4 regions of the Lactobacillus sp. VURO6/B1 (VP7) genome follow, and region 1 is predicted to be linked to each of the others. Evidence: predicted binding sites of a transcription regulator. Region 1 holds the regulator's gene; each other region holds the start of a gene.

Evidence for each region. The regulator HrcA, encoded in region 1, represses chaperone genes, less so after heat shock. The targets are predictions, from matches to a motif close to TTAGCACTCNNNNNNNNNGAGTGCTAA.
Region 2: ACZ2M0_RS04040 (ATP-dependent Clp protease ATP-binding subunit) is a predicted target of HrcA. The motif match lies at 1,529-1,555, and genes of this name have one in related genera.
Region 3: ACZ2M0_RS01760 (ATP-dependent Clp protease ATP-binding subunit) is a predicted target of HrcA. The motif match lies at 1,162-1,188, and genes of this name have one in related genera.
Region 4: clpP (ATP-dependent Clp endopeptidase proteolytic subunit ClpP) is a predicted target of HrcA. The motif match lies at 1,203-1,229, and genes of this name have one in related genera.

The regions. Positions count from the first base shown of each region.
Region 1 is NZ_JBVOWJ010000010.1:15,489-18,705, reverse strand. It holds gene ribF (riboflavin biosynthesis protein RibF) at 1-625, shown strand, start outside; gene hrcA (heat-inducible transcriptional repressor HrcA) at 759-1,808, shown strand; gene grpE (nucleotide exchange factor GrpE) at 1,821-2,408, shown strand; gene dnaK (molecular chaperone DnaK) at 2,427-3,217, shown strand, end outside.
Region 2 is NZ_JBVOWJ010000005.1:107,860-111,076, reverse strand. It holds partial or broken gene ACZ2M0_RS04045 (AAA family ATPase) at 1-1,385, shown strand, start outside; gene ACZ2M0_RS04040 (ATP-dependent Clp protease ATP-binding subunit) at 1,592-3,217, shown strand, end outside.
Region 3 is NZ_JBVOWJ010000002.1:123,143-126,359, reverse strand. It holds gene ptsP (phosphoenolpyruvate--protein phosphotransferase) at 1-496, opposite strand, end outside; gene ACZ2M0_RS01770 (phosphocarrier protein HPr) at 496-762, opposite strand; gene ACZ2M0_RS01765 (hypothetical protein) at 876-1,058, opposite strand; gene ACZ2M0_RS01760 (ATP-dependent Clp protease ATP-binding subunit) at 1,229-3,217, shown strand, end outside.
Region 4 is NZ_JBVOWJ010000002.1:178,827-182,043, reverse strand. It holds gene ACZ2M0_RS02015 (SH3-like domain-containing protein) at 1-1,090, opposite strand, end outside; gene clpP (ATP-dependent Clp endopeptidase proteolytic subunit ClpP) at 1,251-1,835, shown strand; gene whiA (DNA-binding protein WhiA) at 1,896-2,831, opposite strand; gene ACZ2M0_RS02000 (gluconeogenesis factor YvcK family protein) at 2,838-3,217, opposite strand, start outside.

The DNA of each region.
Region 1 (3,217 bases):
TGCACAAGAATTTGTAGATAAGATTATTGTTAGACTACATGCGGATACAGTGGTAGCTGGCTTTGACTATACTTATGGTCCCAAACAGATTGCCAATATGAAAAACTTCCCCAAATTTGCTAAGGGAAGATTTGCTATTATTGATGTTCCAAAACAGTCGTGTGATGGCCAAAAAATAGGCTCTACCGAAATCAAAAGGGCCATCACCAATGGAGATATGGAATTGGCCGCAAAGTTATTAGGTTTTCCGTATGTTATGTCCGGTTATGTGGGTCACGGTTTACGTAATGGCCATAAGCTTGGTTTTCCTACTGCAAATCTAGTTTGGCCTAAGGACAAGGTTGTTCCTAAAATTGGAGTATATGCTACTAAAACCAAGATTAAAGGTAAGTGGTATGAGTCTATGACAAGTGTGGGCTACAATGTCACGATTAATGAAGGTAAAAAGCTATATATTGAATCGAATTTATTTGGATTTGATCAAGAAGCCTATGATGAAGAAATAATAATTAAATGGTATAAGTATACTCGTGGCGAAATTAAATTTAATAACTTGAAGGATCTAAAAAAACAAATGAGCGCTGACGAGTCAGAAATTAAGACTTATTTTGCAAATATTGATTAGATTGATTGCTTTTAAAGAGACGAGAGTTTTTGGTAAAAAAGTTAGCACTCAACTTGACATTCTGCTAAAAGCTAGTATCATATTAATTGTTAGCACCTGATAGGATTGAGTGCTAAAAGTGAGGGCGATATTTATGTTGACCGAACGTCAAGAATTAATTTTAAAAACTATTATCAATGATTTTACGCAGACACATGATCCTGTTGGCTCTAAAACAGTGATGAATCAATTGCCTATCAAAGTTTCGAGTGCAACTATTCGTAATGAAATGGCGATTTTAGAAGATAAGGGTTTGATTGAAAAAACTCATTTGTCAAGTGGTCGAGTACCTTCAACAGAGGGCTACCGTTACTATCTTGACAATTTAGTTGAGCCGTTGCAAATTTCATCTTCTGTTTACAAGAAAATCATTAATCAGCTTGATCAGCCGTTCCATCAAGTAAATGACATCGTACAGGAAGCGGTTAAAATTTTGTCTGACTTAACAAATTACACTGCATTCGCGGAAGGGCCTGAGAATAGTGATTTAACTATTACTGGCTTTCGTATTGTGCCTTTGTTTAGCAGACAAATTATGGCCATTCTAGGTACTAGTGATGGTGATGTTCATGACCAAGTTTATAACTTACCAAACAATATTCATGGTGATGACATTGAACGGGCCGTACGTATGATTAACGATGAATTAGTTGGAAAAACGCTAGATCAAGTTACACCAGGTTTTCTCAAAAAGGCCCTAGGTAAAAAGCTAAAAGCTGCTCATGTTTCTGAATTAATAGACTTAGTTGAAGATGTGATTAGTGATGCTGCCAGCGAGCAAATGTATGTCGATGGTCAGATTAATTTACTCAATAACATTTCTTTAAGCGATGTTTCTAATTTGCGATCATTATATGAAATGATTGAGCATAATGATTTGATGTCCAGTCTTTTGGATCGCGAGCAAAATTCTAAAAGTGACCGCTATCCTGTTCGGGTTAGCCTAGGATCTGAACTGTCCAATGATCTATTAAAGGATTATAGTCTGCTTACGGCAGAGTATAGTGTTGGTACCCACGGAAAAGGGATAATTGCTTTACTTGGCCCTGATAATATGCCGTATTCTCAAGTTATAGGATTACTTGAATATTTTAGAAACGAGTTGTCTAAAAAGTTGCTTGATTATTATGGTAGATTCAAATAAAGGAGGTTAGCCGTGAGTAAGGAAGAAATTCATAGTAAAAATTCAAAAAAAGAGCAAAAAGAAACAACTGAATCAAAAGAAGTTAAAAAGGATTCTCAAGCTAAGGCTAACGCAAAAAAGAAACCTGAGTCTTTAGAAAGTAAATTGCAACACAATTTGACTCAGTTGCAAAAAGATAAAGACGACTTGGAAGATAAGTACTTGCGCAGTCAAGCAGAAATGCAAAATATGCAAAATCGGTATAATAATGAAAGAGCGCAGCTTATTAAATATGAATCACAATCTTTAGCTAAAGATGTTTTACCAGCGATGGATAATTTAGAAAGAGCTTTGGCAACAAAGGTTGATGATGAAGCTTCAAAGCAGCTTAAAAAGGGAGTGCAAATGACACTTGATTCTCTGGTTAAAGCCATGAAAGATCACGGAATCAGTGAAATCACTGCTGAAGGTGTGAAGTTTGATCCCAATTTGCACCAAGCTGTTCAAACAGTTGAAGCTGAAAATGATGATCAAAAAGATCATGTTGTGCGGGTTTTGCAAAAAGGATACTTATACAAAGATCGTACTTTAAGACCAGCGATGGTTGTTGTAGCACAATAATTGAAAGGAAGCATATCAATGTCAAAAGTTATCGGAATTGACCTCGGAACTACCAACTCAGCAGTTGCTGTTCTTGAGGGTAAGGAACCAAAAATTATTACCAACCCAGAAGGAAATCGTACTACTCCATCAGTAGTCGCTTTCAAAGATGGAGAAATTCAAGTCGGAGAAGTTGCTAAGAGACAAGCAATTACTAATCCTAATACTATTTCTTCAATTAAGCGTCACATGGGTGAAGCTGATTATAAGGTCAAGATTGGTGATAAAGCATACACACCTCAAGAAATTTCCGCTATGATTTTGCAATATATCAAGAAATTCTCTGAAGATTATCTTGGTGAGAAGGTTACCGAAGCAGTCATTACCGTTCCTGCATACTTTAATGATGCTCAGCGTCAAGCTACTAAGGATGCTGGTAAAATTGCTGGCCTTGATGTTAAGAGAATAATTAACGAGCCTACTGCATCTTCACTTGCTTATGGCCTTGATAAAGATGCTGAAGATGAAAAAGTTCTGGTTTATGACCTTGGTGGTGGTACCTTTGATGTTTCTGTTTTGCAATTAGGTGACGGAGTCTTCCAGGTACTTTCAACTAACGGTGATACTCACCTTGGTGGCGATGACTTCGATAATAAAATTATTGATTGGCTGATCAAGAATTTTAAAGATGAAAATGGAGTCGACCTTTCTAAAGATAAAATGGCTTTACAAAGGCTAAAGGATGCCGCTGAAAAAGCTAAGAAAGATTTGTCTGGCGTATCTTCAACTCATATCTCATTACCATTTATTTCTGCTGGTGAATCTGGACC
Region 2 (3,217 bases), on a different contig from region 1:
GCAGTCTTTCCACTGGGGAACTTCAACGTATCCAGCTTGGCAGAACGCTACGTACCGAAACTACAGGAGTGCTCTATGTTTTAGATGAACCATCGGTTGGCTTACACCCTGACAATGTAGCTGGGCTAATTGATGTATTTCATGAATTGGTTAATCAAGGCAATTCTTTAGTTGTTGTTGACCATGAAACTGCCATTATTAATGCGGCTGATTGGGTGATTGAAATTGGTCCAGGTTCAGGTAGTCAGGGTGGAAGAATTATTTCCCAGGGAATACCTAAAGAGATAGAACATGACAAAAGATCTTTGATTGGGCCTTATTTAACAGGTAAGGCACCACTATTTGTTCGCCCCAGGGCTGATAAAAACCAAATTTTTAAACGCGGCAAAGTAGAACTTGATGTTACTGAACGTTTTAACTTAAGAAACTTGCATGTGCAAATACCTGTCAATCGTTTAACTTCTGTTACTGGATTTTCGGGTGCTGGTAAAACTACTTTAATTCTTGATTCCTTAATTCCAGCGCTTAAAGCACAGAAAAATCAAAATGATGGGCCTAGTTGGGTTAAGAACTTAAAGAATGGTGACATTAAAAATATAGTTAGTGTTGATTCTACGCCAGTTGGTAAAAATCAGCGCTCAACTGTTGCAACATATACAGATGTTATGGACAACTTGCGTAAGCTTTTCGCCAAACAACCATTGGCTAAAAAGTTAAAATATCGCGCGTCTCATTTTTCATATAATAATAAAGAAGGTGCATGCCCTGCATGTGGTGGTACAGGTGTGATTGCACTTGATATTCAATATTTACCTGACATGGTTGAAACATGCTCTGTCTGTGGAGGCCATCGTTTCAATCAAAAAGTTTTGCAGGTAAAATGGCACAACTTGAGTATTGCTGATGTTTTAGATTACTCAGTAGATGATGCCTTAAAAGAAGAAATTTTTCAAGAAGTGCCAAAAATTAATAAAACAATTACAACATTGCGTGACATGGGATTAGGTTATCTTCATTTAGGAGAATCTACTCCGGCTTTGTCAGGAGGAGAAGCACAGCGCTTAAAGTTAACTAGCCATATTCATCAAAGACAAAAAGGTACTTTATTTGTTTTTGATGAGCCAACAGTAGGTTTGCATCCACAAGATGTTAGAACCCTCTTACAAGTGTTTCAAAGACTGCTTGAACAAGAAGGCACTATTATTACTATTACGCATGACCTGGATATTATGGCTAACAGTGACTATATGATTGATATGGGACCTAGAGGAGGACAACAAGGAGGAAAAATTATTGCAAGTGGTGTACCTGTGGATATTTCTCGAAAATCTAATAGTTTGACTGGTAAATATTTAGCAAAGCAGTTTAATTTATATCAAAAATAGAAAGCAAAAGTCCTAAAAGTAGCGATTAATGTAACTTTTAGGGCTTTTTTGCTTCTTGTGGAAAAAATTCCAATCCTGTGGAAAAAATTAATCAAAACTATTGCTTTCTGTGGATAACCTGCTATAATATTATATGTAAGCAATTAGCAGTCGAACGCTACGAGTGCTAATTACAAATTTATAACCTATCAAAGGGGTGTTTACATATGGCATATTTTGATAATGATTTTGACGATTTATTTAACGAATTAAACAATTCTTTCTTTAACAATACTAATGATAATGGTGGAGCTATTCCTATTCACTATTCAAGCAGTATGAATATTTCACCGCAAGATATAACTCAAAATGGACAAATGGGGCAAAAGCAAGGTCAAAAACCAATTGGGGTTGATCTGGTTGAACAGGCTAAGAAGAATAAATACGATCCTGTTATTGGGCGTGACGAACAAATTCAGGAAGTTATAGAGATTCTAAGTCGGCGCAAAAAGAACAATCCAGTTTTAGTTGGACCAGCAGGTGTAGGTAAAACTGCCATTGTAGAAGGATTGGCACAAAAGATTGCTGCAGGCGATGTTCCGGACAAGATGAAAGACAAGCATATTATTGCAATCAACATTAATGATATGGTTGCTGGATCAAGTTTGCGTGGTAGCTTTGAAGAGCGCCTGAAAAAAGTGATCGACGAAGCTAAGAAAAATCCTAATATTATCTTATTTATTGATGAATTACATAATATTGTCGGAGCAGGGTCAACTGACTCTGAAAATAACAATGGTGACGCTGCTAATATTTTGAAACCGGCTTTGGCTAGTGGCGACTTGAATCTGATTGGTGCAACGACTACGAGTGAGTACCGCAGGATTGAAAATGATGCGGCATTAGCACGTAGGTTCCAGCCTGTACAAGTTCCAGAACCATCTGCTGCAGTGACTGTCGAAATTTTGGAGGGTCTCAAAGATAAGTACGAAGCTTTCCATCATGTGAAATATAATGATAGTGCCTTAAAGCTTGCAGTCACGTTGTCACAGCGTTATATTCAAGGACGCTATTTACCTGACAAAGCCATTGATTTAATGGATGAAGCAGGTGCCAAAAAGGGTCTCGACACTATTCCTGATGATGAAGCAACTTTAAAGAAGCGGATTAAAAAGCTGGAAAGTGAAAAAGAAACTGCTGCCAAAAAGGAAGATTACAGTAAAGCAAGTGAGCTGAAAAAGAAGATTGAAGAGTTGCGCGACAAAGCTGATCATGTAGATGATGAAGCGACTCCACATGTTACTGATGAAGATATCTATGCTTTGATTGAAGCCAAGACAAAGATTCCAATGAGTGAATTGCACGCAAGTGCAGGACAAAAGAACCTTGATTTAGCTGAAAAATTAAAGAAAGTGGTTATTGATCAGGATAATGCGGTTGATGTCATTACTGATGCAATTGCCCGTAAACAAGTTTTCAAAGACAATGATCGTCCTACTGGGACATTCTTGTTAACCGGACCTACTGGTGTAGGTAAAACGGAATTAGCTAAACAACTGGCCATCCAACTATTTGGTGGTGAAAATCATCTTATTAGACTTGATATGTCTGAATATCAAGATCAAATGGCAGTTAACAAACTAATTGGTTCTGCTCCAGGTTATGTTGGCTACGGTGAAGGCGGTCAGTTGACTGAAAAAGTTCGTCACCAGCCATACAGCTTGATTTTGTTCGATGAAATTGAAAAAGCTAATCCGCAAGTATTTAATGCTTTACTTCAAATCATGGATGATGGCCGTTTAACTGATGCACAAGGCAGAACAGTCTCCTTCAAGGATACAATTTTAATCATG
Region 3 (3,217 bases), on a different contig from region 1:
TCAAATCATGAGCTACCACAATTACTTCGTGATCAATTGATGCCGGGTTAGGCAATTCTTTGCCCAGCAAATGAGCCATAATTCTCTTAGAAACATCTCGTACATCAGCTGCACGTTGCTGCATGTATTCGTTATCAGTCATGCCTTCAAAAATTGTAATGAACTTTTGAGCAGTTTCATCAAGTGCAGCTTCACTGTTAACTTTTTGCTCTTTGATTTCATTTTCGATGGCACCAGTAAATTCAGGATCATTTAAGATCATCAGGTGAGCTTCAAAAACTTGAGCTTCATCTTCACCTAAACTCTTTTTTGCGCTATCACGGATTTTTTCAACTTCAGCAGTTGCTACTGAAATTGCCTTCTTGTAGCGTGCTAACTCACTTTCAACATCGCTAACCGTAGTTTTTGAAAATGAAAGATCAGGTTCAACCAAGAGATAGGCTGGTGCTACAGCAATACCATCACTTGCAGCAATTCCTTTTAAAGTCTTGGTCATTATTCAGCTAAACCCTCTTTTTTCATTGTTTCAGAAATAGCGTTGATTGCGTCTTTTTCATCATCACCATCAGCACTGATTGTGACATCAGCATTTTTACCAACTCCGAGTGACATGACACCCATGATTGATTTCAAGTTAACTGATTTACCATTGTATTCCAAGTTGATATCTGAACCAAACTTAGAAGCTGCTTGTACTAGCAATGTAGCTGGACGAGCATGAATACCTGTTTCTGCAACAACATGAAAATCGCGTTTTTCCATTATATATATCTCCTTTTAATTCAAAAAATCAAAACGGTAGTAAATACCTATTCGCTTACTTAGACTATCATTTTTTTGTGAATTAGACAACATAAATGTAACAGTTTACATCATTAAACTCCAGTCTTGGACTGCGAATAAATTATTTTACCACCCCGCAAGGCCTTTCCCGTTATGTTTTGCCTCTTACCAAAAGACCTTAATGCAGATTGAAATTCAAAAGCGTTTTGAGGATCAACTTCATAATGATCTAGTTCACCATCTGCCAACTGCTCAAGAATTTTTTGATAATCCAACTTTACCACCGCTTTTTATTTATATTATTTAAGCAACATTTTTGATTTTGCTTACATGTATTTTAGCATATTTAGCATACTTACAAATAATAAGATCCAAGTTTTAGCACTTGATTATTCCGAGTGCTAATTATATAATTTAGTAAACTGATATGAAAGGCGGTAATACAATGCTTTGTCAAAACTGTCAAAAACGACCAGCTTCCATTCACTTATTTGCAAAGGTTAATGGACAAAGTCGCGAAATTAATTTATGCGGACAATGTTATCAACAACTTAAACAACAAGGAAATATTAATATGAATAATGACAATAATGGCTTTTTTGGTGATTTTAGCGACCTGTTTAATTACAATGGCAACGCTGGAAATCCAGGAGATCCAAGAATGAATAATGGCGGACCTGGCAATGCCAATGGCAATAATGGTGCCGATGGTGGTCGTTCACTTTTAGATCAATATGGAACAGATCTAACTGCGCTGGCAAGAAAGGGCAAGATTGATCCAGTCATTGGTCGCGATAAGGAAATCGCACGTGTGATTGAAATTTTAAACCGCAGAACAAAAAACAACCCAGTTTTAATTGGTGAAGCCGGTGTCGGTAAAACTGCCGTGGTCGAAGGCTTAGCTCAACAAATTGTCGATGGCTCAGTTCCCGCCAAGCTGCAAGACAAAAGAATAATCTCATTGAATGTAGTTTCTTTAGTACAAGGTACAGGCATTCGCGGTCAATTTGAACAGCGTATGCAGCAACTTCTTAAAGAAGTAGAAAATCACGACGATATCATTCTCTTTATTGATGAGATTCACGAAATAGTTGGCGCAGGCAATGCTGAAGGCGGAATGGATGCAGGCAATATTATCAAACCTGCTCTTGCCCGCGGTGATTTACAACTAGTTGGTGCGACAACCTTAAAGGAATATCGTGAAATTGAAAAAGATTCTGCTTTAGCAAGACGTTTCCAACCCGTTGACGTTAAAGAGCCTTCGGTTCAAGAAACTATCCGGATCTTAAAGGGTATTCAAAAGCGCTATGAAGATTACCATCACGTTCACTACACTGATGATGCCATTAAAGCTGCTGCTGAACTATCTGAGCGGTATATCCAGGACAGATTTTTACCTGATAAAGCAATCGATTTGCTTGATGAAGCAGGTTCACGCATGAATCTGACAATACCATATGTTGATAAAGATAAAATGAAAGAACGGATTGATGCAGCCCAAAAACTAAAGCAAGAATCTTTAAAGAACGAAGATTACGAAAAAGCTGCTTACTACCGCGATCAAATTGAAAAATATAATAAGATGAAAGATCAAAAGGTTGATCCGGATAAATCGCCAGTGATCACCAGTAAAATTATGAATAAAATCGTGGAAGAAAAAACTGGCATTCCTGTGGGCGATTTGCAAAAGCAGGAAGAAAACCAGCTGCAAAATCTGGCACCAAACCTGAAAGCTCACGTCATTGGCCAAGACAAGGCTGTTGATAAACTGGCTCGGGCAATTAGGCGTAACAGAATTGGCTTTAACAAATCTGGTCGTCCTATAGGCTCTTTCTTATTTGTTGGACCAACTGGAGTCGGTAAAACTGAATTGGCTAAGCAGTTGGCCAAGCAAATGTTTGGTTCAGAAAATGCTCTAATTCGTTTCGACATGTCAGAATATATGGAATCATATTCAGTTTCCAAATTGATTGGTTCGGCACCTGGCTATGTCGGCTATGAAGAAGCTGGTCAATTAACTGAACGTGTACGTCGTCATCCGTATAGTTTGATCTTGCTAGACGAAATTGAAAAAGCTGATCCAGCAGTTATGAATCTTTTCCTGCAGATATTAGATGATGGTCGCCTTACCGATTCTCAAGGCAGAACGGTATCATTCAAAGATACAATTATTATCATGACTTCTAATGCCGGTCAGGGTATTAAAAACGCCAGTGTAGGTTTCGCTGCTGAAAATGCTAAAGATAAACCTGATAGTGCTAGAAATTCAATGAGTCAGTTCTTTAAGCCAGAATTCTTAAACCGTTTAGACGACGTGATCGAATTCAACGAATTAACTAAGGATGACTTAGTGAAAATTGTCAACTTAATGCTCACTGATGTTAACAACATGGTTAAGAACCAAGGCTTACAAATCACCGTTAGTGAAGATGCT
Region 4 (3,217 bases), on a different contig from region 1:
GTAGGTGCTGCGCATTATATGGACTAGTTAATTTGTTCAAATCATAGCCTACAATGTGCCCAGACATCACATCTGTATGACTCAAAAGACTGGTATAGGCCCACCCATCAGAAACGGTTACTCCTTCTGGAATATGACCGACACGATTGATGTTATCATCGGTTGGATCTGCAACACTTAATAAAACTGGTTGATAAAACTTGGTTTTCAGTGTCAAGTCACCACTAGTTAAGGTATGTTTACTATCTTCAGGACTATACTCTGTTGGACTAACGTAGTTTAAGGATGAGCCATAATGAGTTTTCCAAGCTTGATAATCATTTGTACCTGGTTGAGCAGGGAAGGAATTAAAAGTATCAGGATTAACAACTCCCTCTTTAGTGCTCTTTCTAACCGTTATTTTAACTGTAGCAGTCGCATCCCCATAGGTATATTTAACTTTATATGTTTTTGGCGTACCACAATTTATACTATCCTTTGACACAATAACTTGACTATTGTCAATCACAGTTCCCATACTGTTAGTGACATATGAAATTGCATCTTTTGGTGAAAAGTTATAAAACTCATTGCGGACCAAAGTGACAGTTTTAGGAACAGCGATTTTGTTTCTGTCAAAGTAATTTTCATTTACATAGCCTACTTCACGACCATTAACATAAATACGCCAATAGCGATATTTCTTGGTTTCGATCAGTTGATCTGACTGAATATGACTATACTGAAAATTTATGCCATCAGCTACTTTAGTATTAACTTTGCCGTCTTTAACTTCTTTCCAAACCTTATAGTTCTTATTACCGGCAACTTTTGTCATCATAGCAAAACCGGTAACAACCTGTTTGGGTTTAGGCTTAGTATTATCCTGATCATCTGTACCATTTTGATCAGTTTGACCTGATTTATTGGCATCAGTATTATCAGAATTTGCATCAGTTGAGCTATTCGATGATTTATTACTATCATCTTGAACTGGCGGCTGAGTGCTACTGGAATCTGCCGCAACTGATGTAGTTGACAAACCGGTATAGATCAATAATCCGGCAACTAAAGTCAGCAAATAGGTTATTGTTTTCTTATAAAGCTTCAAAATATATCCTCCAATATTTAAGTTTACATCTAAATTATATAATAAAAACCTTATTAAAAAGAATACAATTTTAATACACTTTCATTGACAGCAAGTAATGTAAGTGATTTAATTAGCACTGTACTTGATAGAGTGCTAATTATATTTAGGAGGTAGAAAGATGCTTGTACCTACAGTTATTGAACAAACTGCACGCGGCGAACGCGCATATGACATATATTCACGTTTATTGAAAGACAGAATCATCATGTTAAGTGGTGAAATTAACGATGATATGGCAAATTCAATTATTGCACAATTACTATTTCTTGATGCCCAAGACAACACCAAGGATATTTCACTTTACATTAACTCACCAGGTGGTGTAATCACTTCTGGCTTAGCAATCATGGATACCATGAATTTTATTAAATCTGATGTTTCAACCATCGCTATCGGTATGGCAGCCTCTATGGCTTCCATTTTACTGACTAGTGGTGCAAAAGGTAAACGTTTTGCATTACCTAATTCAACGGTTCTAATTCACCAGCCTTTAGGTGGTGCACAGGGTCAGCAAACAGACATTCAAATTGCTGCCAATGAAATTTTAAAGAGCCGTGAAAAGATTAACAGAATTTTGCATGAAACTACTGGTCAGCCCTTAGAAAAAATTCAAAAGGACACTGAGCGGGACAATTACATGACCGCACAGCAAGCTAAAGACTATGGTTTAATCGATGAAATTATGGTTAACCAAAAGAAATAAGCTTTAGCAATTAACTTGTATTAAAAAAAGAAACTCATTCACATGGATGAGTTTCTTTTTTTATTTCTGAATGTTTTCTGCTATATCATGAATTTTTTTAAAACGATGATTGACTCCTGATTTTGATATTGGACCGTCCGGAACCTGCTGCGCTATTTCTTTCAGTGACAGTTCCGGTTCCTCTAATCGTAGTCTAGCCAATCCCTGCAACTTTTCAGGAATATTTTCTAAGCCAATTTTGCGCTCAATTAGTTCTATGTCTTCAACCTGTTTCGCTGCTGCATTTGCAGTCTTTTTTAAATTGGCTGTATCACAATTAACAAGCCGGTTGACAGAATTACGCATATCACGCATAATACGCAGATCCTCAAAAGACAGCATTGCATTTAAAGCCCCCACGATATGTAAAAAGTCACCAATTTTTTCGGCTTCTTTCAGGTATACAATATAGCCTCGTCGCCTTTTTGTGCTTTTAGCATTTAAATTAAAGCGATCATTCATAATCTTGAGTAGATCATCATTATGATTTTGATAAATAGAATAAATCTCTAAATGATATCGACTGGTATTAGGATTATTCACGCTACCGCTTGCCAAAAATGCACCCCTAAGGTATGACATTGCCCCTTCACGTGATTTAATAATCCTCTCTGGAATTCTGGTAATTAAATTTAACGTAGGTGTTAAAATTTCTAAATTATTCAGTATTTCTTTGACATGATTCTGCAATCGTACCAGGTATTGGTTATTTTTCTTAAGCTTCATTTTGCGTGAAACTATTAGTTGTGGTTCAACTTTATACGCAGTCTTTATTAAAGAAAAAATCCGTCTAGCAATTGCAGGGTTTTCAGTAGTAATATCAAGGCTAAACTGATGCTCGTGAAAATTTAAAACGCCATTCATGCGCAAAAAAGCAGCTAATTCTGCCTTAGCATGTTCAGGATGAATAGGTAGTGAGGTCAACTCTTTTTTCACATTACTTGCATAGCTTGCCATTGTTAGTTATTCCTTCCTGCGAGTCATTGCAGCATAAGCCAAGTTGATGATTTCCTTAGCTACTTTTCTGCCATCATGAAAAACCAAGCCACTATGTTGGTCAATAAAATCATCAGTGATCACGCGGCAGCCCTGCTCACGTAACCCTTTGAAATCATTTTTTACAGGTTCTAGGTAGGCATCATAATCTTTAGGATTAAACTTGGACATATCTATTTTGGCACCATTAACCAAGGTCGTATTAATATAATGCCCACCAAGATGGGCATTGATTACTCTGACATGGTCACAATCTGAAAAGTGATCCGTTTCGCCTAGCTGAGTCATGATATTGCAAATATATATTACTTCTGCGTTAGTTTCTTTGACTGCTTCTCCTAAATTAG